3 regions of the Micromonospora sp. CA-111912 genome follow, and region 1 is predicted to be linked to each of the others. Evidence: predicted binding sites of a transcription regulator. Region 1 holds the regulator's gene; each other region holds the start of a gene.
The links. Region 1 encodes HrcA, which represses chaperone genes, less so after heat shock. Its sites were predicted from a motif close to GGTTNGCACNCTCNNNNNGAGNGTGCNAACC; they were not measured.
Positions count from the first base shown of each region.

Region 2: groL (chaperonin GroEL) is a predicted target of HrcA. The motif match lies at 1,685-1,715, and genes of this name have one in related genera.
Region 3: groES (co-chaperone GroES) is a predicted target of HrcA. The motif match lies at 1,377-1,407, and genes of this name have one in related genera.

Region 1 covers NZ_CP192007.1:5,730,750-5,740,957, forward strand. Annotated here, with positions in the region: gene ACQPZO_RS23840 (serine hydrolase domain-containing protein) at 1-1,174, opposite strand, end outside; gene ACQPZO_RS23845 (histidine triad nucleotide-binding protein) at 1,215-1,565, opposite strand; gene ACQPZO_RS23850 (SDR family NAD(P)-dependent oxidoreductase) at 1,611-2,372, shown strand; gene ACQPZO_RS23855 (16S rRNA (uracil(1498)-N(3))-methyltransferase) at 2,514-3,248, opposite strand; gene dnaJ (molecular chaperone DnaJ) at 3,306-4,448, opposite strand; gene hrcA (heat-inducible transcriptional repressor HrcA) at 4,524-5,546, opposite strand; gene ACQPZO_RS23870 (DUF4870 domain-containing protein) at 5,815-6,513, shown strand; gene hemW (radical SAM family heme chaperone HemW) at 6,595-7,818, opposite strand; gene ACQPZO_RS23880 (enoyl-CoA hydratase family protein) at 7,837-8,619, shown strand; gene ACQPZO_RS23885 (hypothetical protein) at 8,810-9,673, shown strand; gene ACQPZO_RS23890 (phytanoyl-CoA dioxygenase family protein) at 9,893-10,208, shown strand, end outside.
Region 2 covers NZ_CP192007.1:6,643,506-6,653,713, reverse strand. Annotated here, with positions in the region: gene ACQPZO_RS28305 (GNAT family N-acetyltransferase) at 1-429, opposite strand, end outside; gene ACQPZO_RS28300 (cold-shock protein) at 655-858, shown strand; gene groL (chaperonin GroEL) at 1,909-3,531, shown strand; gene ACQPZO_RS28290 (hypothetical protein) at 3,607-3,852, opposite strand; gene ACQPZO_RS28285 (GNAT family N-acetyltransferase) at 4,043-4,981, opposite strand; gene ACQPZO_RS28280 (S8 family serine peptidase) at 5,075-7,618, opposite strand; gene ACQPZO_RS28275 (glycerol-3-phosphate dehydrogenase/oxidase) at 7,646-9,514, shown strand; gene ACQPZO_RS28270 (FAD-binding oxidoreductase) at 9,539-10,208, opposite strand, start outside.
Region 3 covers NZ_CP192007.1:6,330,100-6,340,307, forward strand. Annotated here, with positions in the region: gene groL (chaperonin GroEL) at 1-859, opposite strand, end outside; gene groES (co-chaperone GroES) at 930-1,244, opposite strand; gene ACQPZO_RS26640 (THUMP-like domain-containing protein) at 1,655-2,866, shown strand; gene ybaK (Cys-tRNA(Pro) deacylase) at 2,942-3,421, shown strand; gene ACQPZO_RS26650 (hypothetical protein) at 3,518-3,775, opposite strand; gene ACQPZO_RS26655 (hypothetical protein) at 3,865-4,179, opposite strand; gene ACQPZO_RS26660 (hypothetical protein) at 4,176-4,718, opposite strand; gene ACQPZO_RS26665 (hypothetical protein) at 4,732-5,160, opposite strand; gene ACQPZO_RS26670 (hypothetical protein) at 5,157-5,729, opposite strand; gene ACQPZO_RS26675 (hypothetical protein) at 5,855-6,382, opposite strand; gene ACQPZO_RS26680 (MauE/DoxX family redox-associated membrane protein) at 6,394-6,933, opposite strand; gene ACQPZO_RS26685 (sugar ABC transporter substrate-binding protein) at 7,356-8,444, shown strand; gene ACQPZO_RS26690 (ATP-binding cassette domain-containing protein) at 8,567-9,373, shown strand; gene ACQPZO_RS26695 (sugar ABC transporter permease) at 9,370-10,208, shown strand, end outside.

The DNA.
Region 1 (10,208 bases):
GGGCGAAGACCGCCGGGGGCTTCCCCGCCGGGTCGTCCGCGCCCCGGGCCCGCAGGGCCCCGTCGTGCCAACCGAAGACGTACTCGAAGCCCTCGCCCCACCAGCGGCCCAGCATCCCGCGCAGGTGCGCCGGGGCGGGCTCCCCCGGCAGCCACGGCTCGATGTCGGCCGGGTCGTGCTCGGCGGACGCCGCGAGCAGCTGGTGCGGCAGGTCCATCACCTGCACCCCGGTCCCGGACGAGCCGAGCACCGCCGCGCCCATCGCCCCGGCGGTGCCGTCGCCGCCGCGCCGGCCGTAGACGGCGGCCAGGAAGCCGGGCATCGCCCCGTCGTGCCCGACGTGCACCACCCGCTCGCCCTGCGGCACGAGGATGAGTCCCAGTCCGAAGCCCGCGCCCCAGGACGTCTCGTCGGTGACGGTCAGCGGCCAGCGCATCTCGTCCAGGGTGGCCGGGGCGAGCACCGTGCCGGCCGGGTCCAGCGCCGCCGGGTCGGCCAGGAAGGCCGCCCACCGGGCCATGTCCGAGGCGGTGCTCCAGAGCTGGGCGGCCGGGCCGACCGCGCCGAAGTCGGTCGGCGGCTCCGGGTGCGCCTCGTCGGAGTACGCGTCGACCAGGAACCCGGTGGCCGCCGCCGGGCCCGGCCGGTCGGTGGTGGCGGTCAGGCCGAGCGGGGCGAGCACCCGCTCGCCGAGCACCTCGGCCCAGGTGCCGCCGCGCAGCCGCGCGACGAGCTGCCCGAGCAGCGCCATGCCGAGGTTGGAGTAGTGGTAGCGGCGGGCCGGCGGCAACACCCGCTCGGCCCGGGCCAGGTCGGCCAGCAGCGCGTCCACATCGGGGGCGGCCAGGGTGTCCCAGACGTCGCCGTGCGGCTCCCGTTGCAGGCCCGAGGTGTGCGACAGCAGCCGGCGCACGGTCAGCTCGGCGTGCGCCGGTACGTCGAGGTGCCGGCCCACCGGGTCGTCCAGGTCGAGCAGGCCCGCGTCGCGGCACTGGAGGACCAGCACGGCGGTGAAGGTCTTGGTGACCGAGCCGATCCGGAACAGCGTCTCCGGGCCGAGGACGCCGTCGTTGCCGGTGCCGCCGACCGCGCACGTCCACGGCGGCCGGTCGGCCCGGTGCAGGGCGGCCGACACGGCCGGCACCCGCCCGTCGGCCTGGACCCGCCGCACCATCCGCTCCAGGCGGCCGTCGATCTTGCTCACCACCGCCCGCCTACCGGCAGATCATCGGGCCGAGCGGCGCGCCGCCGAGCACGTGCGCGTGGACGTGGAAGACCTCCTGGCCCCCGTACGCCCCGGTGTTGAACATCAGCCGGTAGCCGTCGCCGAGCAGCCCCTCGTCCTCGGCCACGACGGCCGCCGCGGCCAGCAGCTCCCCGGCCAGCGCCGGGTCGCCCTGTCCCAGGGTGGCCACGTCGGCGTAGTGCTCCTTGGGGATGACCAGCACGTGCACCGGGGCCTTCGGGGAGATGTCCCGGAACGCCAGGGTGGTGTCGGTCTCCCGGACGATGGTGGCCGGGATCTCCCCGGCGACGATTCGGCAGAACAAGCAGTCGGATCCCATCGGGGCATGGTAAGGCGTGCCGGCCTGCTCGGGCATGATGGCGGCGTGACTTCACGGGCGGTACTGGTGACGGGGTCCTCGCGCGGCATCGGGCGCGCGGTGGCGGCGAGGTTCGCGGCGGGCGGGGACCGGGTGGCGATCCACCACCGGGACTCGGCGGAGCTGGCCGAGCGGCTGCGCGCCGAACTGCCGGGCGACGGCCACGTCGTGGTCCGCGCGGACCTGACCGACCCCGACGCGGTACGGGCCATGGTCGACGACGCGGCGGCCCGCCTCGGCGGCCTGGACGTGCTGGTCAACAACGCCGGGGTGTACGGCGAGCGGGACGCCCCGCACCCGGTCTTCGGCACGTCCTACGCCGACTGGCAGCGGCGCTGGCGGCAGGTGCTGGAGACCAACCTGACCGGGGCGGCCAACGTGACCTGGTGCGCCGCCCAGCACATGCGCGAGCGGGGTGGGCGGATCGTCAACGTCTCCTCCCGGGGCGCGTTCCGGGGCGAGCCGGACCAGCCGGCGTACGGGGCGAGCAAGGCGGGGCTGAACGCGCTCGGCCAGTCCCTCGCGGTGGCCCTCGCCCCGTACGGCATCGCGGTGGCCACGGTGGCCCCCGGCTTCGTGGAGACGGACATGACCACGGAGCACCTGGCCGGCGAGCGGGGCGCGGCGATCCGCGCCCAGAGCCCGTTCAACCGGGTGGCCCGCCCCGACGAGATCGCCGCGGCGATCCACTGGCTGACCAGCCCGGAGGCGGAGTGGACCTCCGGCACCATCCTCGACCTCAACGGCGCCAGCCACCTCCGCACCTAACCCACCCCCCGGGCCCCTCTATCCCGCGATCTTGCACATGAGGCCCCAGCATATCGGGCATTTCGCCCATTCTCGGGGCCCCAACTGCAAGATCGACGGGAGGGGTGGGCGGGGGTGGGGTGGGGGTGGGGGTGGGTTGGGTTACCAGCGGGGGAGGCGGGTGGAGAGGACCGCGAGGGCGGCCACGCCGGCCGTGGAGGTGCGCAGGACCGACGGGCCCAGGCGGACCGGGCGGGCGCCGGCGGCGGCGAAGGTGGCCAGCTCGGGCTCGGCGATGCCGCCCTCCGGGCCGACGACCAGCACGATCTCGCCCGCATCGGGCAGCTCCACGGTGGTCAGCCGGTCGTCGGCCTCCTCGTGCAGGACGAACGCGGCGGTGGACCCGGCGATCCGCCGGGCCACGGCGGCGGTGGACTCGTCGGGGGACCCGGCCAACACCGGCAGCCACGCCCGGCGGGCCTGCTTCGCCGCCTCCCGGGCGGTGGCCGCCCACTTCTCCCGCGCCCGTACGCCCCGGTCGCCGCGCCACTGCACCACCGAGCGGGACGCCCCCCAGGGGACGATCTCGTCCACCCCGACCTCGGTCATCGCCTGCACGGCCAGCTCGCCCCGGTCGCCCTTGGCGATGCCCTGCACCACCACGAGCCGGGGCACGGACGCGTCGACGTACCCCCGGGAGGTGATGTCGAGCTCCAGGCTGCCCCGGCCGACGGCGGTGACCACGGCGGACGCGGTGCCGCCCCGGCCGTCGGCGAGCAGCAGTTCCTCGCCCACCCGCAGCCGCTGCACGGTGGCGGCGTGATGCCCCTCGGGGCCGTCCAGGGTGAGCTGGGCAGCGATGGGCAGCGACTCGACCAGGAACAGCGGCGCGGACACGACGATCAGGTTAGCCGCCCCGGCGGGAACCGGGGCGGCGAGGCCGGAGGACCGGGGTCAGGGGTGCCCGTTGAACGCGTCGCGCATCCGGGAGAAGAAGCCGCCCTGCTTGGACAGCTCGGCGACCTCCTCGCCCCGGGTCTTGGCGAAGTCGCGGAGCATCTTCTCCTGGTCGGCGTCGAGCTTGGTCGGGGTCCGCACGTCGAGGTGGACGTAGAGGTCGCCACGGCCGGTGCCGCGCAGGTGCGGCACGCCCCGGGCGCGCAGCCGCAGGGTGCTGCCCGGCTGGGTGCCGGCCTTGACGTCGACCGTCTCCTCGCTGTCCAGCGTCTTGATGGTCAGCCGGGTGCCGAGCGCGGCGGCGGTCATCGGGACGGTCACCCGGCAGTGCAGGTCGTCGCCCTTGCGGGAGTAGACGTCGTGCGTGCGCTCGTGGATCTCCACGTACAGGTCGCCGGCGGTGCCGCCGCCCGGGCCGACCTCGCCCTGCTGGGCCAGCCGGATCCGCATGCCGTCCTCGACCCCGGCCGGGATCTTCACGGTCAGCGAGCGGCGGGTACGCACCCGCCCGTCGCCGGCGCAGGTCGGGCAGGGGTGCGGGATCGTGGTGCCGTACCCCTGGCAGACCGTGCACGGCCGGGCGGAGACCACCTGGCCGAGGAACGTGCGCTGCACCGACTGGACCTCGCCCCGGCCGCCGCACGCCTCGCAGGTGGCCAGGTGGGTGCCGGCGGCGGTGCCCGCGCCGGAGCAGGTGGTGCAGAGCACGGCGGTGTCGACGGTGATCGGCGCCTCGACGCCGAACGCCGTCTCGTGCAGGTCCAGCTCCAGCCGCAGGATCGCGTCGGCCCCCGGCCGGGTACGCGGGCGGGGCCCGCGCGCGCCGCCGGCCGCACCGCCGAAGAAGGCGTCCATGATGTCCTGGAAGCCGACGAACGGGCCGGCCCCGCCGGGCCCGCCCGGGCCGGCGCCCCCGCCGCCCGGGGCCAGCGGGTCACCGCCCAGGTCGACGATCTGCCGTTTCCGGTCGTCCGAGAGGACCTCGTACGCGGCGTTGATGTCCTTGAACTTCTCCTGTGCCTCCGGGTCCGGATTCACGTCCGGGTGGAACTGCCGCGCCAGCTTGCGGTAGGCGCGCTTGATCTCGTCGTCGGAGGCTTCCCGGCTCACGCCGAGGATGCCGTAGTAGTCCCTGGCCACTAGCGTTCCCGTGTCCTCATGTTCGTCTCGCGTTGCGCCGGTCGGCGGCCGGAGCCGGCCGTCGGCCCTGACTGGTCAGTTCTGGGCCAGCAGCTCGCCCACGTAGCGTGCCACGGCTCGCACCGTGGCGATGGTGCCGGGGTAGTCCATCCGGGTGGGGCCGAGCACGCCCAGGCCGCCGAGCGCGGCCGCCCCCGGCCCGTACCCGGTGCTCACCACCGAGGCGGCGCGCAGGTTGTCGATCTCGTTCTCGTCGCCGATCAGCACCCGGGTGGTGGTCGACTCGGCCTCGCCGATGAGTTTGAGCATCACCACCTCCTCCTCCAGGGCCTCCAGGATCGGCCGCAGCGAACCCTGGAAGTCCAGCAGGCCACCCCGGGTGAGGTTGGCGGTGCCGGCCAGCGCGATGCGTTCCTCGTGCCGCTCGACCAGCGTCTCCAGCAGCACCGTGGACAGCGTGGTCATGGCCGGACGCAGGTGCGCCGCCGACTCCTCGACCAGGGCCTGCACCAGTGGCGGGGTCTCCGACAGCCGGCTGCCGACCAGCTTCTCGTTGACCAGCCGGCGCAGGTCGGTGACGACGTCGGCGGGGACCGGCGCGGGCAGCTCGACCAGCCGCTGCTCGACCCGCCCCGTGTCGGCGATCATCACCAGCATCAGCCGGGTGGTGGAGATCGGCACCAGCTCCAGGTGCCGCACCGAGGACCGGGCGAGCGACGGGTACTGCACCACGGCGACCTGCCGGGTGAGCTGGGCCAGCAGCCGGACCGTGCGGTGCACCACGTCGTCGAGGTCGACCGCGCCGACCAGGAAGCGCTCGATGGCCCGGCGCTCGGCCGGGCTGAGCGGCTTGACCCGGGAAAGCCGGTCGACGAACAGCCGGTAGCCCCGGTCGGTGGGAACCCGCCCGGCGCTGGTGTGCGGCTGCCGGATGTACCCCTCCTCCTCCAGCACCGCCATGTCGTTGCGGACGGTCGCCGGGGAGACGCCGAGCTGGTGGCGCTCGACCAGGGCCTTGCTGCCGACCGGCTCCTGAGTGGCGACGTAGTCCTCGACGATGGCGCGGAGCACGGCGAGCTTGCGGTCGTCGAGACCCACTCCCCTTACCTCCTGTCGCACGTCGGTGCCCGTCGTCGCGGCGACGCCCCGGACCTGCCCGCCGGCTGGCGGAGCCTGGCACTCGACTGTAATGAGTGCCAGTCTACGTCGGCTGCCCCACCGTCGGTAAGATCACAGACTGGACCGTCGGCCCGGCCGCGGCACCCGTGCGACAGGGCGGGACGCCGGCCCCGCTGCCGGTCATCCCCTCGTACCTGACCAGTGTCGCTCCGGTGCCCACTTGTCGGCAGCCCCTACCGTGACGTGCATGACTGAACCACCTCGCCCTCCCGGATCAGGCGATCCGGGCGACTACCCGCCGTCGGCACCGTACGGCTCGTCGGCGGACGAGCCGCCCACCGCACCACTTTCCGGGGCTCCCGGGGTGGGCGGCTATCCCCCGCCCGGTGGCTATCCCCCGCCCGGTGGCTATCCCCCGCCCGGTGACTATCCACCACCCACCGGCGACCAGCCACCGCCGGGCGGCTACCCGCCGCCCGGCAGCCAGCCCCCGCCGGGTGGCTTCAGCCCGGGCGGCTACCCCCCGGGTGGCGCATACCCCCCGGGTGGCGGATATCCGACCGGCGGGGCGTACCCGGGCCCGACCGGCGGCTACCCGACCAACGACGACAAGACCTGGGCGCTGATCGCGCACTTCGGCGGTCCGCTCGGCGTGGTGGTCGGCGGCAGCCTGCTCGGCTGGGTCGCCCCGCTGATCGCGCTCATGGCCAAGGGCCCGCAGTCGCCGACCGTGCGCGCGCACGCCGTCGCGGCGCTGAACTTCCAGCTCACCTGGGTGGCCGCCCTCCTGGTCAGCTTCGTGCTCGCCGTGGTCACCTGCGGGGTGCTGTTCTTCATCCCGATGCTGGTCGCCCTGGTGCCGATCATCTTCGGCATCATCGGCGGCATCAAGGCCAACGAGGGCACGCTCTACCGCTACCCGATGACCTACAACTTCGTGAAGTGACCCGCATCGGCCGGCCCCCGTCGGGCCGGCCGATGCCGGGCAGCCGGCCCGGCGGACGGGGGCGCGGGCCAGGGCGTCCGATCAGGGCAGCAGGTCGCGCACGACCGCGTCGGCCAACAGCCGGCCACGCAGGGTGAGCACGGCCCGGCCGGCCGCGTACCCGGCCGGGTCGAGCAGCCCACCGGCCACGGCCCGCTCCGCGCCGGCCCGGCCGGGCGCGTCCAGCACGTCCAGCGGCAGGCCGGAGGCGAGCCGCAGGCGCAGCATCACGTCCTCCATGTGCGCCTCGCCGGGCGTGAGCACCTCCCGGGCCAGGCCGGGGGACTCCCCCGCCGCGAGCCGCTTCGCGTACGCGCTCGGGTGCTTGACGTTCCACCAGCGCACCCCGCCGACGTGGCTGTGCGCCCCCGGGCCCAGGCCCCACCAGTCCGCGCCGGCCCAGTAGAGCAGGTTGTGCCGGCACCGCCCGGCCGGCGTGCGGGCCCAGTTGGACACCTCATACCAGGAGAAGCCGGCCGCGCCGAGGGCGGCCTCCGCGGCCAGGTAGCGGTCCGCCGCCACGTCGTCGGAGGGGTACGGCAGCTCGCCGCGCCGCATCCGCGCGGCCAGCCGGGTGCCGTCCTCCACGATCAGGGCGTACGCGCTGACGTGGTCCACCCCGGCGGCGACCACCTGGTCGAGGGACGCCGCGAAGTCCTCGGCGCTCTCCCCCGGCGTGCCGTAGATCAGATCCAGGTTGACGTGGTCGAACCCGGCGTCGCGGGCCTCGGCCGCGGCGGCGGTGGCTCGGCCGGCGCTGTGCCGACGGTCGAGTACCGCCAGCACCCCCGGGGCAGCGGACTGCATGCCCAGCGAGATGCGGGTGTACCCGGCCGCCCGCAGAGTCTTCAGCGACTCCGGCGTGACCGACTCCGGGTTGGCCTCGGTGGTCACCTCGGCGTCGGCGGCCAGCCCCCAGGTGCGGTCGATGCCGTCGAGGATGCGGGCCAGGTGGTCGGCGGGGAGCAGGGTGGGCGTGCCGCCGCCGACGAACACGGTGTCGACCCTCGGCGGCGGGGTGTCGCCGAGCACCCGGCCCGCGAGGGCCAGCTCGGCCAGCACCGTGTCGGCGTACGACTCACGGCCGACCCCGCCGCCCAACTCGTCGGCCGTGTACGTGTTGAAGTCGCAGTAGCCGCACCGGCTGACGCAGAACGGCACGTGCACGTACACGCCGAAGCCGCGTGCGCCGACGGCGCGGGTGGCGGTGGCGGGCAGCGAGCCGTCGACGGGGACGGCTTCGCCTTCTGGAAGGACGCCGGGCATGGCCACTAGTGTGCCCGCATGACCTCCTCCGACGCGCTCGTGCGGGTCACCACGGCCCGCGGGGTGACCACCCTCACCCTGAACAGCCCGCACAATCGCAACGCGCTCTCGACGCCGCTGATGACCGAGCTGCTGGCCGGGCTGTCCGCCGCGGTGGCCGACGACGCGGTCCGGGTGGTCGTGCTCGACCACACCGGCCCGGTGTTCTGCTCCGGCGCCGACTTGAAGGAGACCGCCGCCGCGTACGCCAGCGGCAGCGTCCCGGCGGGGATGCTCGGCGACGTGCTCGCGGCGGTCTGGGAGTGCCCGAAGCCGGTGGTGGCCCGGGTGGCCGGGCCGGCGCGGGCCGGCGGGCTTGGCCTGATCGCGGCGGCCGACCTGGCGGTCTGCGCCCAGGAGGCGACGTTCGCCTTCACCGAGGTGCGGATCGGGGTGGTCCCGGCGGTGATCTCGGCGACCGTGCTTCCCCGGCTGGCCCCCCGGGCCGCCGCCGAGCTGTACCTGACCGGCGACACCTTCGACGGCCGGCGGGCCGCCGAGATCGGCCTGGTCACCACCGCCGTGCCGGCCGACGGGCTGGACGCGGCGGTTCAGCGGGTGTGCGCGTCGCTGGTGCGGGGCGCGCCGCAGGCGCTGGCCGGGGCGAAGGCGCTGCTGCGCCGGCCGCCGGCCGCCGACCTGGCCGCCGAGATCACCGAGCTGGCCGCCGTGTCGACCGGGTACTTCCTCTCCGAGGAGGGGCGCGAGGGGGTGCTGGCGTTCCGGGAGAAGCGGGACGCGAGCTGGGTGCCGACCGCCTGAGGCGTTTCCCGCCCCGGCCGGCGGGAAAGCCGGCCGGCACCGCGCCCGTCGCGCCCGGGCACCGGGCGGGTGGAACACACCACCCCGGGCGGGAAATGTGGTCGACTCGCTACGGAACGGAGCGAACCGGTCGGACTAGCCGGTCAGCGGCGACGGGGACGTACTCTTGGCGGACGCCGTCGAACAGGGGGTGCGGGTGCGAAGTCGGGCAGTCATCGCGGCCGGTGTCGTCGTCGCCGTCATAGCCGCCATCGGGATCTGGCTCGTGGCCCGCCAGGTGGGTGAGCGCCTACGGCTCCCCCTGGCCAGCCGCACCTGTCTCGTGCAGGCGGACGGCCAGGTGCGGCTCGACGCCGACCAGATGGCCAACGCCGCCACCATCGCGGCGATCGGCACCCAGCGGAAGATGCCGGAGCGTGCCGTGGTGGTGGCCCTCGCCACGGCGTACCAGGAGTCCGGGCTGCGCAACCTCGACGGCGGCGACCGCGACTCCGTGGGGCTGTTCCAGCAGCGGCCGAGCCAGGGCTGGGGCACCGGGGAGCAGATCGGCGACCCACGGTACGCGACCAACAAGTTCTACGCCGCGCTCAAGCGGGTGCGCGGCTGGGAGAAGATGCGGGTCACCGATGCGGCGCAGCGGGTGCAGCGCTCGGCCTACCCGGAGGCGTACGAGAAGTGGGCCGACGAGTCGCAGGTGCTGACCCGGGCGCTGCTCGGTCAGGCGACCGGGGCCGTCGCCTGCACCGTGGGGTCGACGCCGGTGATGCGCGGCGAGGCCGCGGCGGCGGCCCTGACCCAGGGCCTGAGCCTCGACTGGGGGCTGCCGAGGACGGTGTCGCTGGCCGAGCTGACCGGGCTCGCCGTGCCGGCCACCGACCAGCGCGACGGCTGGCGGTACGCGCACTGGCTCGTCTCGCACGCCTCCGACCACGGGGTGAAGCGGGTGCGCTTCGGCGGGTTGGAGTGGACCGCCGAGGCCGGCACCTGGGGTCGGGTGGCCGACGCCCCGACTGCCGACCAGCGGGTCGTCGCGGAGGTCTTCGCCGACTCCTGATCGTCCCCGGATCTCCCCACCGACGGTGACCGCGCAATCCGGCATAGAGGGCAACTCCCCCGGGTTGACACCCAATTGTCACCCTCCGCGCCCGGCCGGCTGCCGATCGTCGGGTGACCGCCCGGCCCCAGCCGGGCGCGACGCCACCCCCGATACCGGCGCAGTACCATCGGCTGCCTGGGCCAGAAATGGTTTCCTCATGGGGAGGGGTACTACGCGGTGTTCGATTACGACGGCCGGACCGGCTACGAACCGATCAGCGACACCGATCGCAAGGAGTTCCACGAGCAGGGCTTCCTCCTGCTGCGGAACGTGCTGACGGAGGACCACCGGGCCGCCCTGGAGGAGGCCGTCGACCGCGTCTACGCGGAGGAGAAGGCCAAGGGCAAGACCACCAAGGACGGCACCCTGCACCTGCTGGGCTTCCTTGATCGGGACGAGCTCTTCGGCAACCTGCTCACCCACCCGATCGCCTTCCCGTACATGTGGGGCCTGGCCGGGTGGAACATCTACACCCACCACAACCACCTGGACG
Region 2 (10,208 bases), 910 kb from region 1:
GCCGGCCACCGCGTCGATCAGCTCCGCGAGCAGGCCGGTGCCCCGCCGCTGCGGGGTGACGTAGACGGCGTACACGATGGTCAGGCCCGGCTCGTCCGGGGCGACGGTGCCGCCGGCGTGCCCCAGGAGCCGGCCGGCGGGGCCGCCGGGGCGGTCGGTGCCCGGGTCGGCGACGAACTGCGCGGTGTGCCGGCCGACGGCGACCGAGGCGATCCGGGCCGCGTAGTCGGCGTGCGGGCGGGCGGCGGCGTCCGCCAGGGTCTCCAGGAAGGCCAGCGGGGCGTCGGCGAGCATCTCCAGCCGCAGCGCGCGCATCCGGGCCGCGTCCCACGGGGTCACCCGGTGGACGACGGCCGCCCGCGTGGCCGGGGCGACCCTCCTGTCCGGCGCGGGACGCCCGGCGGCCGACGGGCGGGGACCTGCTGTCATCCCGCATGCTTACCGCAGTGACGCCCGCCTATGCGTCTCCGGGTCGAGGTCGGTCCGGTATAGCCTGATTTGCGGTCGTGCGCCTGCGTGACGGCTCGTGTACCGTGCGATTTTGGTCACTGAATTCGGGGTCGTCGTCCGACCCCGGAGCCGGTGGTCCGGGGCCGCCGGTTCGCGCCGGCGTCCCGCCGGTTCGGCAGGCCGCGCGACGTGAGGAAGTGCACCGTGGCACAGGGCACCGTGAAGTGGTTCAACTCCGAAAAGGGCTACGGCTTCATCGCCGTCGACGGGGGGCAGGACGTCTTCGTCCACTTCTCCGCGATCGAGATGGACGGCTACAAGGCGCTGGACGACGGACAGCGGGTGGAGTTCGAGATCGCCCAGGGGCAGAAGGGGCCACAGGCCGAGCGGGTCCGCGTCGTCGCCTGACCCCCGACCAGGTCCGGGGCCCGCGGCTGGCGGGCCCGGGCCGACCCGCCCGCGACCGCGACGACGGGCACCCCGCCGGATGGGTCAGCCGGATGCCGTGGCCGGGTGCGTTTAGCCGGATGCGGTGGCCCCAGGGGCGGGACGGCGACGCGGGGCCGGGTCTCGACGCGGGGCTGACTCTTCGGTGCGCCGGCGTGCTGCGCCGCGCCGCTGGGTGCCCCCACCCCGGCCGGAAGCCCAGTCGAGCCCTGGCGACGCCCACGTTGCTGCTGGCGGCACGCCTGTACCTCGGGTCCCGGCCGCCTGCGGCCCCGCCGCCGGTGCCTCATGCCGCCCGGCGTCCCATGCCGCCCGGCGTCCCATGCCGGGCCCGCAGCCCGACGGCTGCCTCGAGCTTCTGCCTGTCCGTGACGGGGGCGCGTGGAGCCGGTTCGGCCCGGTCTCGCCCTTCGAGTGCGGCACCACCGATCCTGCCCGCGCCAGTCCCGCGTCGCCGATTCTGCCCCGCCCCGCCGACCCGGGTCCGCCAATTCGCCCGCCCGCAGGCCGGGCCCCTGGCCGGCCCGCCGGCTGACGCAGCGGGGCCGGGAGACTCCACGTACGCGGTCCCGGATGTCCCGGCTCACCTGACCGTCTCGGCTCACCTGACCGTCCCGGTCGTCAGTACCCGGGCAAGGGTGCCCGGCGTGCGGTGGTCCGGTGACCGCCGTCGGCAAGTGGGTGAACTTGGCCGAGTCGGCGGCCGGACAGCGCTGGTCAGGGCTCGCGAACCGGGTCGGGACCCGGCATCGTGCTTGCACTCGGCAAGGCAGAGTGCTAAACAAGTCATTGGCACTCGCATACCGTGAGTGCCAATGGTCGGGACGGTGGGGCCACGGGCTCCCGGCGGGCAACCGCCGGGTGGCGCAAGGCCGGTCGTCGCGGGCTATCCGGCCCGGCCGAGGAGACGTCGTCGTCGCCAGGTGGCGACGTCCCAAGGTGCGTACACCAGGCGGCCCATCCGGGACACACACTCGGGTGGCCCGTGAGTGTCCAGGAGGACAACGCCGTATGGCCAAGATGATCGCGTTTGACGAAGAGGCTCGCCGTGGCCTCGAGCGGGGCATGAACCAGCTCGCCGACGCCGTGAAGGTGACCCTCGGCCCCAAGGGCCGCAACGTGGTGCTCGAGAAGAAGTGGGGTGCCCCCACCATCACCAACGATGGTGTGAGCATCGCCAAGGAGATCGAGCTCGAGGACCCCTACGAGAAGATCGGCGCTGAGCTGGTCAAGGAGGTCGCGAAGAAGACCGACGACGTTGCCGGTGACGGCACGACGACGGCGACCGTCCTGGCCCAGGCCCTGGTCCGTGAGGGCCTGCGCAACGTGGCCGCCGGCGCCAACCCGATGGCCCTGAAGCGGGGCATCGAGGCCGCCGTGGCCAGCGTCTCGGAGGAGCTGTCCAAGCTCGCCAAGGACGTCGAGACCAAGGAGCAGATCGCCTCCACCGCCTCCATCTCCGCCGGTGACAGCACCGTCGGCGAGATCATCGCCGAGGCGATGGACAAGGTTGGCAAGGAAGGTGTCATCACCGTCGAGGAGAGCAACACCTTCGGCCTGGAGCTTGAGCTCACCGAGGGCATGCGCTTCGACAAGGGCTACATCTCCGCGTACTTCATGACCGACCCGGAGCGTATGGAGGCCGTCTTCGACGACCCGTACCTCCTCATCGTCAACAGCAAGATCGCCTCGGTGAAGGACCTGCTCCCGATCCTGGAGAAGGTCATGCAGTCGGGCAAGTCGCTGCTGATCATCGCCGAGGACATCGAGGGCGAGGCCCTGGCCACCCTCGTGGTCAACAAGGTCCGTGGCACCTTCAAGTCGGTCGCCGTCAAGGCGCCGGGCTTCGGTGACCGCCGCAAGGCCATGCTGGCTGACATCGCCATCCTCACCGGTGGCCAGGTCATCAGCGAGGAGGTCGGTCTCAAGCTGGACGCCGTCGGCCTCGACATGCTGGGCCGCGCCCGCAAGGTCGTGGTGACCAAGGACGAGACCACCATCGTCGACGGTGCCGGCGACGCCGAGCAGATCCAGGGTCGGGTCAACCAGATCCGGGCCGAGATCGACAAGAGCGACTCCGACTACGACCGCGAGAAGCTGCAGGAGCGCCTGGCCAAGCTGGCCGGCGGTGTTGCGGTGATCAAGGTCGGCGCGGCCACCGAGGTCGAGCTCAAGGAGCGCAAGCACCGCATCGAGGACGCCGTTCGCAACGCGAAGGCGGCCGTCGAGGAGGGCATCGTCCCGGGTGGTGGCGTCGCGCTGGTGCAGGCCGGCAAGACCGCCTTCGAGAAGCTGGACCTGACCGGCGACGAGGCGACCGGCGCGCAGATCGTCAAGATCGCGCTGGACGCCCCGTTGCGGCAGATCGCCGTCAACGCCGGCCTTGAGGGTGGCGTGGTCGTCGAGCGCGTCCGCAACCTCGACCCGGGCCACGGCCTCAACGCCGCCAGCGGCGAGTACGTGGACCTGCTGGCCGCGGGCATCATCGACCCGGCCAAGGTCACCCGGTCGGCGCTGCAGAACGCCGCCTCCATCGCGGCGCTCTTCCTCACCACCGAGGCCGTCGTCGCGGACAAGCCGGAGAAGGCCTCGGCTGCCCCGGCTGGCCCGGGTGGCGGGGACATGGACTTCTGAGTCCAGCTCCACCGAACGCCGAAGGGGCGGGCCGCTGACACGGCCCGCCCCTTCCGTCGTCTGCCGGCCCGCCGGTCACGTCGGTAGGGGTCGCTGGTTGCGTCGCTTCCGGGTCCGGTCGTACGGCGGGTGGATGCGGATCGGCTCGTCCACCAGGACCACCGGCTCCTCGGCCGGGAGCGCGTCGTCCTCCGTCATCTCCGCGAGCTGCTCGGCGTCGCCGTAGTCCAGCCGGTCGAACGGCAACTGGCCCGGGATCTCCTCGACCGGCACCCAGGTGGCCCGCTGCGCGTCGTCGGTCTGTTCGTCGTCCGTGGCCATGACCGCCTCCTCTACCCAGACGGTAGGGGCCGTCGATGGCCGACGCGGCCGAACGGCGCTATACAGGCCCTTGCCCGTTTCGCCGCCCGGCCTGCCACGCACCCGGCCGCCCGGCCTGCCACGCAGTACTCGATGGAACGGCCTGCCACGCAGCACTCGGCGGCCCGGGCGGCGGCCCGGGCTTCCCCGCTCATCCGGCGGCCGGCAGCGCCTTGCGGTACAGGAAGAAGACGCGCTCGATCCGGGCCCCCGCGCTGCCCGAGTAGAAGGACACCGGGCCCACCCAGCCGATCTGGGCGGATTCCACCCCCTCGGCCCGCTGGTCGCGCAGGCACCGGCGCAGCAGCACCCCGCCGATCCCCGTGCCCTCCGCCTCCGGATCGGTGCCCATGGGGCCGAACCAGCTCGGCCGGGACGAGCCCCAGGCGGCGAAGCCGAGAACCGTGCCGGCCCGTTCCGCCAGGTGTGCCCCGGCGCCGGGGCGTCCCAGCGAACCGGCCAGCTCGCTGTCCCACGCGCCGCCGAAGGTGGACCGGGCGAACGCGGCCAGCGCCGGCAGGTCCGCCGGCTCCGCGCGCCGCACCGTGACGCCCCGCTCGGCCAGCCGCCGCTCCGCCGGCTCCGTCGTCCGCAGCGCGGGCGATTCGTCGTACGACAGGTCGGCCGTCATGTTCCACGCCGTGCGGTCCTGGGCGTAGCCCAGCGCCAGCGCGGCGCAGACCGCCGGGGTGTACCGCACGTCGATCCCCGGCCAGGCGTAGTACGGCGGGTTGCCGGCCAGCAGCACCTCGGTCGCGCCCCGCCCGGCGAGATCGCGCTCGGCCCGGTCCAGCAGGGCCCGCCCCACGCCCCGACGCCGTCGCTCGGGGGCCACCGCCACCAGGTCGACGTGCCCGACCGGGGGCTCCCCGTCGGAGAGCGAGGCGATCAGCGCGCCGACCAGTTCCGTCCCGTGGTACGCGCCCAGCCCCAGCACCGTCCGGTCCGCCCCGGCGCGGGTGTGCAGGGTGTCCACCACGGCCGCCGCCTCGGCCGCGTCCTCCGGCAGGTCCAGCGCGTGCCGGCACAGGTCCACCACGGCGGGCAGCGCGCCGGGGGTCAGCTCGGCCAGGGTGATCTGCACGTCCATGGTCGCCGACCCTAGATCACCGACCGCCCCGCCGCACCTGCCGGCGCCCAGCCGCACCTCCCGCGCCGTGGGCGTCGACGAGGCCCCCGCGGGTCATCCGGCGCGGGCGGCGCGGACGGCCGCGTACGCGTCGACGAGGCCGGCGCCGGTGATGTTCGCGTCGCCGCCGCAGGCGTCCGCCGGGTTGCGGGAACGGTACGTCGCGTCGGCCGGGGTGGCGGTGTCCCGCAGGATCCGCCGGGTCCGGTCCAGGTCGCCCACCAGCGCCGGGTTCGCCGACCACATCAGCGCCACCACCCCGGCCACCTGCGGGGCCGCCATCGAGGTGCCGTCCAGCGTGGCGTACGTGCCACCCGGCATCGCGGAGAGCACCCCGACGCCCGGGGCGACCAGGTCCGGCTTGCTCCCGCCGGGCACCGGCCCCCGGCTGGAGAAGGAGGCGACCTTCCGGTCCCGGTCCACCGCCCCGACCGTGAGCACGTCCGGGTACGGCGCCGGGGGGTCCTCGATCGACCCGCAGCGCGGCCCGGTGTTGCCGGCCGCCGCGACGACGAAGATGCCGGCCGCGTCCAGTGCCGCCGTCGCCGGCCGCAGCGCCGCCGGGTCGCAGCCCTCGATCGGCGGGCAGCCCCACGAGTTCGTCAGCACCTGTGGGGCCCGCTCGGGCCGCCCGTCGGTGAACGGGTCGCCGCCGGTCGGGAACGGGGCCAGCATGAACTGGAGGCAGTCGAGGTAGCGGGCCGGGCTGCCGAGGTTGCGGTCCAGGTTCACGCAGCCGACCCAGCTGGCACCCGGGGCCACCCCGATGCCACCGCGCCCCACCGCGCTGCCCGCCGTGTGCGTGCCGTGCCCGCCCTGGTCGGTCGGCGCCGTCGTGTGGTCCCACGGGTCGTACCAGGAGTCGTCGCCGCCCCGGAAGCCGGCGGCCAGCGCCGGGTGCCGGCCGTCCACCCCGGAGTCGGAGCTGCCCACCACCACGCCGGCGCCGGTCACCCCCAGCCCGGCCCAGACCCGGTCCGCGCCGATCAGGGACACGTTCCAGGCCGGCCCGGCCGGCGCGGGCGCGTCGCCCCGGCTGGTCGGCGCGGCGGCCGGCAGCGGGCGCAGCCGCTGGCTGACCAGCACCCGGGCCACCTCCGGCCGGCCGGACAGCCAGGCCCGCACGGCCGGACCGCCGTCCACCTCGATCGCGTTGACCAGGTAGTACGGCGTCGGGTCGAGCCGCAGCCGGGCCAGGTCGCGGCGCAGGTCGGGCTGGGTGCGCTCGGCCGTGGCGACGAGCCGCCGGTAGACCTCCCCGGCCCGGGCGTCCCGGCCTCCCCGGCCCGGTGCGCCGGCCGGGATCCCGCTCAGGTCGGCCTGCTCGCGCAGCACCACCAGCAGCCGCTCGCCGTGCAGGCCGGGGCGGCCGGGCCCGAGGTACACCGCCGCCGCCCCGGCGAGCAGGACCACGGCGGTCGCCGCCGCCACCGGCCGGCTGGGCGTCCGACCGCGCGGACGGGCCAGCAGCACGCCGTACGCGACGGACAGCACCGCGGCCACCGCGAGCCCGGCGGCGGCGGTGGCCGCCACCCAGAACGGCACGTCGCGAGTGGCCGCCAGGACGAGGGTGTTCTCCTCCGGGTCGACGAAGGCCAGCGGCCCGAGAACGCCGAGCCCGACGAGCCAGCGCGTCGGGCCGGGCCCGGCGGACCCGCCCGCACGGGCGGCGGGGGCCTGGAGGGCAGCCAGCACGAAGCCCAGCGGTGGCAGGGTCAGCAGGGCGGGCAGTTGCGCCCCGGACTGCCCGGACCCGGCGGCGACGAGCAGCAGCGTCACCCCGGCGACCAGGCCACCGACCAGCACCAGCCGGGCCGGCCGGGGCGGACGGCCGACCGCGAAGTGCGCCCAGAACCGGGCGTCGAGCAGCGCCCCGGCGAGGACGCCGACCGCCGCGGCGGCGACCGCCGCGAGGACGGTCTCCAGCAGCCCCCCGAGCGCCCCGAGCCAGGCCCAGGGCAGCACGGTCGCCACCCCGGCGGCCACCGCCAGCAGCGTCAGCGTCCCGTTCCCGCCGGCGGCCGGCGGCACCGGGGCAAGCCGTCCGGACGTGCCCGGTCCCCCGACCGTCCCGGCACCCGGGACTGTCCCGGCGGATTCCGCGTCGCCGGCCGGCCGGCCGGTTCCGGCACCCGGGGACGCCTGGGCGCGGCCCCGGGCGAGCCGGCCGAGCACGGCGGCGAGCAGGCCGGCCGCCACGGCCAGCGCGGCGAGGTACGCCTCGTGGTGCACCGGCGGCAGGGCGCGCAGCAGGGTGAGCGCGCCGACGGCCAGCAGCCCGGCGAGCCAGGCCCGGCCGGTGGCCCGGACCGTCCCGGACCGGGGCAGCAGCGTGAGCAGCAGCGCCGGCACGCCGGCCAGCAGGACGGTGACGCCGGCCACCACCGGCCAGATCCGGACCGCCCGGTCCAGCCCGCTGATCAGCATGATCTGGTCGGTCAGCCAGCCGGCGAGCTCGCCGGAGACGGTGACCGCGACAGCCCAGCAGCCGACCAGCACCGCCGCCACCACGGGCCACGGGCCGGGGCCCGACGGCGGCGGACCCGGCACGGCCGGAGGCCGGGGCTGACCTGCGAACGGTGGGGGGTCGACCTCCATCCCCAGACAGTACGGCGTGATCACGACATGCCGCGGGACGGCCGGGACGGTTACCGTGGACGGGTGCGTGACCCCAACGTCTCCCGAACCGTCGCCGGTCAGCTCTCCCCGGCGCGCCGAGCCACCGACCTGCGCCGGCTGCGCGCCGAGCGGTTCGACGTCCTGGTCATCGGCGGCGGCGTCACCGGTGCCGGGGCGGCGCTCGACGCGGCCTCCCGGGGGCTGAAGGTGGCCCTGGTGGAGGCGCGCGACTACGCGGCCGGCACCTCCAGCCGGTCCAGCAAGCTAATCCACGGCGGCCTGCGCTACCTGGAGCAGTTCGAGTTCCACCTGGTCCACGAGGCGCTCACCGAGCGGGGGCTGCTCGCCACCCGGCTCGCCCCGCACCTGGTCCGGCCGGTGCCGATCCTGATCCCGCTGCCCGCCGGCCGGGGCGCACGGGACGTGCCGGCCCGCACCTTCCGCCGGTCCTACTACGGCCTCGGGGTGGCCGCGTACGACGCGTTCGCCGGGCTCTTCGGGGGCGGCCGGGGGATGCCGCTGCACCGGCACCTCACCCGGGAGGGGGCGCGGCGGATCTTCCCGAGCCTGCGCGCCGACGCCCTGGCCGGGGCGATCCGCTACTACGACGGGCAGGTCGACGACGCCCGGCTGGTGGTCACCCTGGCCCGCACCGCGGCCAGCCTCGGCGCGACCGTGGTCAACAGCACCCGCGCGGTCGGCCTGATCCGGCAGGCCCGCGAGGTGACCGGCGTCCGGGTCCGTGACCTGGAGGCCCCACCCGGCTCGCCCGACGCCGAGTTCGAGGTGCGCGCCCGTACGGTGATCGCCGCCACCGGCGTGTGGAGCGACGACATGTCCCGGATGCTCAACGACGTCGGGCTGCGCCCCGGCTTCCGGGTCCGGGCGTCCAAGGGGGTGCACCTCGTGGTGCCCCGCTCGGCGATCACCGGCGAGACGGGGCTGATCCTGCGCACCGCCACCAGCGTCCTGTTCGTGATCCCCTGGGGCGGGCACTGGATCATCGGCACCACCGACACCGACTGGCGGCTGGACCGGTCCCACCCGGCCGCCTCGGCCCGCGACATCGCGTACCTGCTGGACCAGGTCAACACGGTGCTGGACCGGCCGCTCACCACCGCCGACATCGAGGGCGTCTACGCCGGGCTGCGCCCGTTGCTGTCCGGCGAGGCCGACTCCACCTCCAAGCTGTCCCGGGAGCACGCCGTCATCGAGCCGATGCTCGGGCTGCTGCTGGTCGCCGGGGGCAAGTACACGACGTACCGGGTGATGGCCTCCGACGTGGTGGACCGCGCGGCCCGCCGGCTCGGCGGGGTTCGCCCGTCGCGCACCGCCGACCTGCCGCTGCTCGGCGCCGACGGGTACGCCGCGATGTGGCGGGACCGGGCCGACCTCGCCCGCCGGCACGGGGTGCCGGTCGGGGTGGTCGAGCACCTGCTGGAGCGGTACGGCACCCTGACCCTCGCCCTGCTCGCCCTGGTCGACGTCGATCCGCTGCTGGCGTCCCCGCTGGCCGGGGCACCGGAATACCTCGCGGCCGAGGTGACGTACGCGGCCCGCGCCGAGGGGGCGCTGCACCTGGAGGACGTGCTGACCCGGCGTACCCGGATCTCCTTCGAGACCACCCACCGCGGCCTGGAGTCCGCCGAGCACGCCGCGGAGCTGATGGGCGCGGTGCTGGGCTGGGACGCCGCGACCCGGGCGCGCGAGGTCGAGCACTACCGGGCACGGGTGGAGGCGGAGCGGCAATCCCAGCTGATGCCGGACGACGCGACCGCCGACGCGGCCCGGCTCGGCGCGCCGGACGTGCGGGGCTTCGCGGCGGACCGGGGCGCCGACGGCGATCCCGTCGAACTCCCGTCGTTCCCCCGCTGACCGACCCCCTGCCGCAGGCCGCGGTCAGAGCACCTTGCCGGGGTTGAACAGCCCCTCCGGGTCCAGCGCAGCCTTGATCGCCTGGTGCACCCGAACGCCCACCGGGCCGATCTCCCGGGCCAGCCAGTCCCGCTTGAGCAGCCCCACCCCGTGCTCGCCGGTGCAGGTGCCGCCCAGCTCCAGGCCGAGCCGCATGATCTCGTCGAAGGCTCGCCGGCCCCGGTCCAGGCTGGCCGGGTCGGCGCGGTCGACCACGATGTTCGGGTGCAGGTTGCCGTCGCCGGCGTGTCCCACCACGCCGATCGGCACGTCGCACTCCTCGGCGATCCGGGCCACCCCGTCGAGCAGCGCGGCGAGCGAGCCCCGGGGGACGGCCACATCGTCGATGATCAGCCCGCCGTTCCCGCCCGGGTACGCGTCGGCGGCGAACTTCTCCATCGCCGGGTGGGCCAGCCGGCGGGCCTGGAGCAGCGCCGCCGCCTCCGCCGCGTCGGTGGCCGCGTACACCTCGTCGGCCCCGGCCGCCTCGCACACCTCGGCGATCCGGGCCAGGTCCTCGGCGGCCCGCGACCCGGTGTCCACGGCGGCGAGCAGCAGCGCCTGCGCGTCGGTGCGCAGCCCCATCGGCTGGTACGCCTCGATCGCCGCCAGGTGGGTCCGGTCGAGCAGTTCCAGCAGGCTCGGGGTGAGCCCC
Region 3 (10,208 bases), 600 kb from region 1:
GCATCGCCTTGCGGCGGTCGCCGAATCCGGGGGCCTTCACCGCGCAGACCTTGAGGGTCTTGCGGATCGAGTTGACCACCAGGGTGGACAGGGCCTGGCCCTCGACGTCCTCGGCGATGATCAGCAGCGGCTTGCTGTTCTGGAGGACCTTCTCCAGCAGCGGCAGCAGCTCCTCGATCGCCGAGATCTTCTGCGTGGTGATCAGGATGTACGGGTCCTCCAGGACCGCCTCCTGCCCCTCCACGTCGGTGACGAAGTTCGGCGAGATGAAGCCCTTGTCGAACTGGAGACCCTCGGTCACGTCCAGCTCGGTGGCGAGGGTGGAGCCCTCCTCGACGGTGATGACACCGTCGCGGCCGACCCGCTCCATCGCCTCGGCGATCAGCTCGCCGATCGTGGCGTCCTGCGCGGAGATCGTCGCCACGTGCGCGATCGACTCCTTGCTGGCGACCTCGACGGCCCGTTCGAGCAGGGCCTCGGAGACCTTGTTGGCGGCCACGTCGATGCCGCGCTTGAGGCCGGCCGGGTTGGTGCCGGCGGTCACGTTGCGCAGGCCCTCGCGGACCATCGCCTGGGCCAGCACGGTCGCGGTGGTGGTCCCGTCGCCGGCGACGTCGTTGGTCTTGGTCGCCACCTCCTTGACCAACTGCGCGCCGAGGTTCTCGTACGGGTTGGTGAGCTCGATCTCCTTGGCGATGGTCACGCCGTCGTTGGTGATCGTGGGCACACCGAACTTCTTGTCCAGGACGACGTTGCGCCCGCGCGGGCCGAGAGTGACCTTGACCACGTCCGCGAGGGCGTTGACACCGTGTTCCAGCAGGTGCCGGGCGTCATCCGAAAAGCTAAGGATCTTCGCCATTAATGTCCCTTCGAAGCGGCACTGCCCCGGCCCGGCGAACCGGACCGGGGCAGTGACACTGATCGGTTGCCTACTTCTCGATGACCGCGAGAACGTCGCGGGCGGAGAGCACCAGGTACTCCTCGCCGGCGTACTTGATCTCGGTGCCGCCGTACTTCGAGTAGATGACGGTGTCGCCGACGGCGACGTCAACCGGGATCCGGTTGCCCTTGTCGTCGATCCGGCCCGGGCCGACAGCGAGGACAGTGCCCTCCTGCGGCTTCTCCTTGGCGGTGTCGGGGATCACGATGCCCGACGCCGTGGTGGTCTCAGCCTCGTTCGCCTGGACCAGGATCCGGTCCTCGAGCGGCTTGATCGCAACCTTGGTCGCGGTAGTCACGGGCATACCCTCCTGGGGTATTGGTTTCGTTGCTGGCCGACGGGGCCGACCAGCGTCAATCTGCCACATGCCACCGGGCGGGGCCGTCGTCGCGGGTGCCGGTCCGCCTGGCGTTCAGCGCCCGGGCACGGGCCCGGAAGCTGGCACCCTCGATGGGAGAGTGCTAATCGCAGGTTAGGCCGTGGCTAGCACTCCGTCAAGGAGAGTGCCAGCGCGCCACCCGTCGTGTCGCCACAAGTTCCGCCACTCGTAACCGCGACACGCCGACGACACCTCGCCACACCGTGCTCGGCTCCCAACCGTCGGTGGTCCCCATCGCCGCCGCTCCCGCCCGCTGACACCACCGTCCGGCCGCCGGGCGGACCCCTGATGGCCCGCAGCCGAACAGCCCGGCCGGGGCCCGGGACAATGGGCGGGTGGATCTCGACCAGTTCGCCGCCCTGCGTACCCCCGAGGGGTCGGCCGCGCTCGACGCGGCGACCGAGAGGGCCGGCGGCGACCCGCTGGCCGCGGCGGGCGCGCTCCGCTCTGCCGGAATCCCGGCCGGGCTCGCGGCGGCGGCGCTGACCCAGGCGGAGCTGCGCCGCCGGGCGGTCGGCAAGTTCGGGCCGGAGGCCGCCGGCATGTTCCTCACCCGCCCCGGGCTGGAGCAGGCCACCCGCCGGGTGGTTGCCGACCGACGGGCCGACCGGCTGCGCGCGGCCGGGGTGCGCACCCTCGCCGACCTGGGCTGCGGCCTCGGGGCCGACGCGCTCGCCGCCGCCCGCGCCGGCATCCGGGTGTACGGGGTGGAGGCCGACCCGGTGACCGCCGAGATGGCCGCCGCGAACGCCGAGGCCGCCGGGCTGGCCGACGCGTTCACCGTGGAGTGCGGCGACGCCACGGCGTTCGACGTGGACCGGGTCGACGCGGTTTTCTGCGACCCGGCACGGCGCAGGGCCGGCACCGGGCGGCGGATCTTCGACCCGAACGCCTACTCGCCGCCGTGGGACTTCGTCACCGGCCTGGCCGAACGGGTGCCGCACACCGTGGTCAAGGTGGCCCCCGGCCTCGACCACGCGCTGATCCCGGCCGGAGCCGAGGCCGAGTGGGTGAGCGTGGCCGGTGACCTGGTCGAGGCCGCCCTGTGGTGCGGCCGGCTCGCCGAGGTCCCCCGCCGCGCCACCCTGCTGCGGGAGCCGGCCCCCACCGTCGCCGCCGCGCCGGTCGCCCACCACCAGCTCACCGGCTCCGGCGCGGTCGAGGCCACGGTCGGCCCGGTCCGCCGGTACGTCCACGACCCCGACCCGGCGGTGGTCCGCGCCCACCTGGTCGCGGAGCTGGCCGACGTCCTGGGCGCCACGCTCGCCGACCCGAGCATCGCCTACCTGTACGCCGACGCGCCGGGTGCGACGCCGTTCGCCCGCTGCCTGGAGATCACCGACGTGCTGCCGTTCTCGTTGAAGCGGCTGCGCGCCCTGCTGCGCGAGCGCCGGGTGGGCCGGGTCGAGATCCTCAAGCGCGGCTCGGCGCTGGAGCCGGAGAAGCTGCGGCGGGACCTGCGGCTGGCCGGCCCGGAGGCGGCGAGCCTGGTGCTGACCCGGGTCGCCGGCGCACCCACCGTGCTGCTGTGTCGGCCGGTGGGCTGACCCGGATCGCCTGCCGCGGCGCCGATCCGCCGTTTCCGGTGGCCCGCCGGGCAACGCCGGGTTAGCTTGTCGGGCATGGCGGGACAGGGCACTCCGGCGACGGCGCTGCTGAACAGGCGGAAGATCCGGCACAGCACCCACCCGTACGACGTCTCGCCGGACGCGCCGGACTACGGCGCGCTCGTCGCGGCGGCCCTGGGCGTACCCCCGGAGCGGGTGTTCAAGTCGCTGGTCACCGAGGTCGACGGCGCGCTCGCCGTGGCGGTGGTGCCGGTGACCGGCGAGCTGGACCTCAAGGCGCTGGCCGCCGCGCTCGGCGGCAAGCGGGCGACGATGGCGGACCGGGCGGTCGCCGAGCGGGCCACCGGCTACGTGCGCGGCGGGATCAGCCCGATCGGCCAGCGCAAGCGCCTGCCCACGGTGCTGGACGCCTCCGCCCTCGGCCACGAGACCGTCTACGTCTCGGCCGGCCGGCGCGGCCTCCAGGTCGAGCTGGCCCCGGCCGACCTGATCGCCCTCACCGATGCCGCGACGGCCCCGATCGCCGCCCACTGACCCCACCGCCCACGCGCCGGCAGTGGGCCGTCGGCCCGCCGCGGAAAACGGGAACCGCCGGGTGGGCCGACGTCGGCCCACCCGGCGGCCGTCTGGTCAGCGGCGGGTGCTGACCCGCTGGATGTTGACCACACCCTCCTCGTCGAAGACCTCAAGGATCTGCGTGGAGAAGCTGCGGTGACCGCGTCGGGTCAACGCCACGCCCTCCTGGATGCTCACCCGGCCGGCCCGGGTGTGCGTGGCGAAGACCTCGACGGGCTCACCGTTGCGGACGTCCGCGCAGATGTGGACGGTCTGCGTGCCGTCGGCCTCGTCGTCCACGACGACGAGGCCGCGGTCGATGGGTAGTTTCACTACAGGACCCCTTTCCTCTTAGCGGTAGCAGTTTGCGGGGTTACCGATGGGTGCGACGGCCCAGCCGCGACGGGCGAGGCCGGGGCCCGTCAGCCGTACTGGCAGGAGGCGGCCGACCCCACGGTCGTGTTGCCGGACTTCTTCTCGCAGCACTGGCACCAGAGGAAGCCGCCGGAGGTGGTGCACGACCAGGTGTAGTTCGTGGCCGCGCGGCAGTTGCTGAAACTGACGTTCGGCGGGACGAAGACCAGGCTGCAGCACTGGTAGTTGGCCGCCATCGCGGGAGTCGACCGGGCGAAGACGGCGCCCGAGGTGACCAGGCCCACCGCGCCCAGCTTGGCGAGGAACCCCCGCCGGGACCCGCCGCCGCGGGACCGGGGTGCCTCGCGTTCGTCGTCGCTCATACAGCCTCCTTAGCTGCCTGTACCGCGGCACGGACTGCCACGACATCGGTGAACAACAATGCGGAAACCAGCCGTCCCTCTTTGATCACCAGAGCGGAAGGGCTGATCTTGACGCCGAATTGGGTGGCGACCCAGTCGCCGCCTTCGTCTATGTGGTGGGGCAGTCGGCCGATTCCATGGCGGTCGATGAACTCCATTGCTTCGTCGCGGTGGGCGGTCGTCACGATGACGCCGAGGTCGTCTGGATCGGGCTGGCCGGCGAGCTGCGCGGCCACGTCGTCGCAGCTCGCGCAGCGCGTGCTGAGGACCAGCACCAGGCGTGGCCCGCCGCTGCCGAAGCCGGCCAGCGGAGCGGGCCAACCGCTCGGGCGCTCGCCGAACCGGGCCTGTTCGAGCGGCCGGACCCCGGTGCCGCCAGCGGCGGAGTCCGGCGAGCCTTCCAAGCCGCCGCTCCGCGCGTACAGCTCGCCGGCCATGGCGAAGAGAAGAACGATCACTCCCGCGAGCAGCACGGTCACGAACATGGTCAGATAGCTCATTCCGGCCCTTTCCTCATCCCGTCGTGGCGGCGGTCCGTCGCGCCGCCGGATCGACGACTGGGGTGGCTGGGTGCAGCGGCGACTCGGCCCTGGCCGCTCCGCCGAACATGACCCGCGTCCACCCGCCGGCGTAGCAGAAGACGCCGCAGGTGGTGGTGATGCCGAACCTGCCCGGCGCCCGGGAGGCCCCGACGTGCCGCGGGATCCCGCCCATCGAGTAGACGCTGTCCAGGTCCCGCCACAGCGAGATGCTCAGCACCACCCGCTGCCGCCAGTCGACCAACACCTTGATGCCGAGGTAGCCCTTCGCCTGCCGGCGGACGTGCCGCTTGAGCCGCAGGTGCATCAGCAGGATGAGCAGGACCTTGGGCAGGGTGCGGCAGGTGAACCGGGTGACCACCACCTGCCCCTTGGTCGGGTCCGGCTCCAGCATCGGCGTCATGCCTGGACCACCGCCACGACGAGGGACAGCGCCACGGCCAGGATCGTCGCGCCCGAGGCCCGTCTCGCCCGAACCACCCATTTCCGACTCCTCCTTTCCGGTAGGTCGGCGTGCTTGGACATGCTCCAGAGCGAGACCAGCAGGCTCGCGACGAGCACGACGCAGAAGAGGAGGAGCGGCGCCGAGGCCGGATCGACCAGCAGGACGGCCGCCAGCGCGAGCCAGATCAGGGACACGGTCTTCTGCGTGGTGAAGAGCAGCCCCAGGTCGATGCCCCAGACCACGCCGAGCGTCCCGCCGGGGAGCGTGCGGACCAGCCGCTGGGGCACCTGCCGCCAGATGTGCGGCGTACGGTCACGCAGATCGGCGACGCCGAGCCAGCCGGCGACCGCGGCCAACAGCGCCAGCCGCAGCGGTTCGGGCAGCAACTGCTGGAGCAGTGTGCCCGCGAGAAACACCGGGATCGCGAGGACGACGCCGGCGATCACCCCGCCGACCGCGAGGCCGACCAGGAACCGGACGCCCTCGAACGGGTTCCGACGCAACATGGGACCGGCGACCCCGGCCATGGACACGCCTCAAGGGCTGAGGGCCTGCAGCATGGCTCCTGTTATGCCGAGAACGATCCAGACGATCATGGCGGCGCTCCTTCTCGACGTGCGGACGGTCGATTGCGCGGCGGGGCGCCTGTCGCTCAGACCCGCTGCCGGGTGGGGGACACGGTGGCCCGCAACATGGCGAAGTCGGTGAACGCCAGGGCGGAGATGAGTGTCCCGTCGCGGAAGACGAGCGCGACGGGGCTCATGGCGATGCCGAACTCCCCCCGCACCCAGTCACCGCCCTCGTCGACGTGGTGGGGAAGCCGGGCCAGCCCGTTGTCCGCGACGAACTCCGCGCCGACGATGGCGTCGCCCGTGGAGATGACCACCGCGACGTCGGCCACGTCGGACCCGCCGATGAGCTGAGCGGCGACCGTCCGGCAACTGGAGCAGGCCGTGCTCAACACGAGGACGATCCGCAGCGGCCCCTCGCCGGCCCCGGACAGGCCGGCCGGCCAACTGGACGGAGTGGTGCCGATCCGGGCCTCCTCCAACAGGCGTACCCCGCTGGTCCCGGCGGCGGCCCCGCCGCCGGATCGGGTCGAGAGCTGGCCCAGCATCGCGAAGAGCACCACCACTGCCCCGGCCAGGACCAGGAGGGCGAACCCGAACACGTAACCCATCGATGTACTCCTCAGTCGCGGGTGGCCGGGGTCGGCCGGGCGCGGATCAGGTCGCGGGCCAGGTCCCGCCAGGTCCAGAGGACAATGGCCACCGCGAGGCCGGCGGTGCCGACCGGCAGCAGGTCGGGGTGCGGGACGCCGCGCGGCCCGTACCGCAGGACGATGATCGCGGCGGCGACGAGCGCGAGCCCGCTGAGCACGGAGCCGGCCCCCAGCGGGCGGCTCTCCGGCCGGCCGAAGCAGCCGCACGGCGCACGCAGGCCCCGGGCCCGACCGAGCAGACCCGCCCCGGCGAAGGCCAGGCCGAGAACGCCGGCGAGCAGGGCACCGGTCGGGCGCAGGACCGGGACGAGCAGGGCGACCGCGACGAACGTCTCCACCAGGGCCAGCAGGCGGACGACCCGTCGCGCCACCGGGTCGGCCAGCCGCAGCAGCCCCGCGACCGCCTCGCGGGCGTGCTCGGGGGCGACGAGCTTGCCGAGCCCGGCGCAGAGGTGGACGGCGGCGGTGGTGCAGGCGACGACGCCCACGACAAGGGTGGCCGTCGTCATGACGGCGGGATCGTGCTCAGGGCGCAGTTCATCGACATCTGATGACCCCCGTTCGCTGCCCGGCGTCCCGTGCCGGCACCGGCGACAATGTCCACCATGGACAGTTACTGCAAGTGGCAACAGTCTTACGCATCGAATTGCACGTGGTCAACATTCCATCGATGGATATTAATTAAATTTCGCGCACCTTCCACGGCGGCGACCGCCCGGGTCGCGCCGATTACGGAGCGTGCCGAGCGTGTTCCCGAATCGTTACCGTCCGCGATGAACTCTCCACCTCTGCGGCCTTGTGCGACGGATCGACCGAACAATAGGTTGCCGGAGACAACAAAGGTCGTCGTCGGCAACCACCACCCGGTCCTGTCGCGCGCGTCACCACCAGGCACCCTCGAGTTCCGTCCCCCTCGAAAGGACCCGTGCACATGCGCAGAGGGATCCTCACCATCGCCGCGGTCGGCCTGCTGACCGCCGGAAACCTCACCGCCTGCGGCGGCAACTCCGACGACACCGTCAGGCGGCCGAAGCCGAAGATCGGCGTGATCCTGCCGGACAGCGCCTCGTCGAACCGCTGGGAGGCCGCGGATCGCAAGTACCTGGCGGCCGCCTTCGAGGCCGCCGGGGTGGAGTACGACATCCAGAACGCGCAGAACGACAAGGCACGCTTCGTCACCATCGCCGAGCAGATGATCACCAACGGGGTCACCGCCCTGATGATCACCAACCTCGACTCGGGCACCGGCAAGGCGGTCCTGGACAAGGCCACCCAGCGGGGTGTCGCCACGATCGACTACGACCGGCCGACCCTGGGCGGCTCCGCGCAGTACTACGTCAGCTTCGACAACGTCTCCGTGGGCAGACTCCAGGGCGAGGGCCTGGTCAGGTGCCTGGCGGAGAAGGGCGGGCGGAAGCCGGTGGTGGTCGAGCTGAACGGCGCGCCGACCGACAACAACGCGGCCCAGCTCAAGGCGGGCTACGACTCCGTCCTCAAGCCGAGATACGACGCGCAGGAGTACGTCAAGGGGCCGGACCAGTCGGTGCCCGAGTGGAACAACACCACCGGCGGCACCATCTTCGAGCAGATGCTGACCCAGACCGGTGGCAAGATCGACGGCGTGCTCGCCGCCAACGACGGGCTGGCCAACGCGGTCATCGCCGTTCTGACCAAGAACAAGCTCAACGGCAGGGTTCCGGTCACCGGCCAGGACGCCGACGCGCAGGCCCTCCAGCACATCCTGGCCGGGGACCAGTGCATGACCGTGTACAAGCCGATCAAGGCGGAGGCCGAGGCCGCAGCCGCGCTGGCCATCGCGCTGGCCAGGGGCGAGAAGAGGAAGACCGACCAGAGCTTCCGGGACACCGAGGGCAACCGGGACGTCCCGGCCGTGCTGCTCGCGGCCCAGCCGATAACCAGGGAGACGGTGAAGAACGTCATCGCGGACGGCTTCGTCGACAGAAGCGCCGTCTGCACCGAAAAGTACGCCGCGCTCTGCGCCGCGAACGGCTTGAGTTGACCGGTCGAACCCGGCCCGGGCCGGATGTGACACCCTCTTGCCGGCCGTCGGACACCTCCGTCGTGTCGGACGGCCCGGCCGGTGACATCCGACAGTCGGACACCTACGCGAAGGAGACCACCGTGTCCGGGACCCCCCTGCTGGAACTGCGTGGAGTCGACAAGAGCTTCGGCCCCGTGCAGGTCCTTCGCGACGTCGCCCTCTCGGTTCATCCGGGCGAGGTGACCGCCCTCGTCGGCGACAACGGCGCCGGAAAGTCGACGCTGGTCAAGTGCATCAGCGGCATCCACGGCACCGACGCCGGCGAGTACCTGTTCGAGGGCCGGCCGGTGACCATCAACGGCCCCCGGGACGCCGCAGCCCTGGGCATCGAGGTCGTCTACCAGGACCTCGCTCTCTGCGACAACCTCGACATCGTGCAGAACATGTTCCTCGGCCGGGAGCGACGCTCGGGCCTGGTGCTCGACGAGGCAGCCATGGAGGAAGAGGCGGCCCGGACCCTCGCCTTGCTGTCGGTGAAGACGATCAGCTCGCTGCGGCAGCACGTCTCCAGCCTTTCCGGCGGCCAGCGCCAGACGGTGGCGATCACCAAGGCGGTGCTCTGGAACAGCAGGCTGGTCATCCTCGACGAGCCGACGGCTGCGCTCGGCCTGGCCCAGACCGCCCAGGTGCTCGAACTGCTCCGGCGGCTGGCCGACAACGGGCTGGCCGTCGTCCTCATCTCGCACAACATGAACGACGTCTTCGCGGTGTCGGACCGGATCGCGACGCTCTACCTCGGCCAGATGGTCGCCCAGATCAGGACGACCGACGTCACACACGCCCAGGTGGTCGAGCTGATCACCTCGGGGCGTAGTGGGAGGCTCGGCACGGCCACCGAGACCGACAACGCCTACCCCAGCACCAGAATGGCGGGAGCTGCGGAATGACCACCCGGACGAAGACGATCCACACCGAACCGGTGGCCGCCGTCGGGCAGCCCACCCTCCGCGGTCACGTCCAGAGCTACCTGGCCCGCCTGCGCGGGGGCGACATGGGCGCTCTGCCGGCCATCCTCGGCCTGGTCGTGCTCTACGCGTTCTTCTCGGTCCTGCGGCCCAACTTCCTCACCGCCGGCAACTTCGCCAACCTGTTCACCCAGGGAGCGGCCGTCGTGCTGATCGCGATGGGCCTGGTATTCGTCCTGCTGCTGGGCGAAATCGACTTGTCCGCCGGCTTCGCCAGCGGGGTCTGCGCGGCGGTGCTGGCCAACCTGCTGACCATCCAGGGTTACCCCTGGTACGTGGCCACCCTCGCCGCCCTCGGCACGGGCGCGCTGATCGGGCTGGCGCTCGGCTTCCTCGTGACGAAAGTCGGCATCCCGTCCTTCGTGGTCACGCTGGCGGGCTTCCTCGCCTTCCAGGGCCTCATGCTGATGCTGATCAAGGGTGGCACGAGCGTCCCGGTCCAGGCCGAACCCCTCGTCGCCATCGAGAACAACAACCTTCCGCCGCTGGTCGGCTGGCTGCTGGCCGCCGTGGCGGTCACCGGGTACGCCGCCGCGCAGCTACTGCGGTACCGCGACCGTTCCGTCCGTGGGCTCGTCACGGACCCCCTGCCGGTGGTGCTGGTCCGAATCGGCACGCTCGGCGTCGGCGTCGGCCTCACCGTTCACGTGCTCAACCTCGAACGCAGCCTCAACAGCGTGATCAGCTCGAACCGGGGGATGCCGGTGGTCGTACCGTTGATCGCCGTGCTGTTCGTCGCGCTGACCTTCGTCCTGTC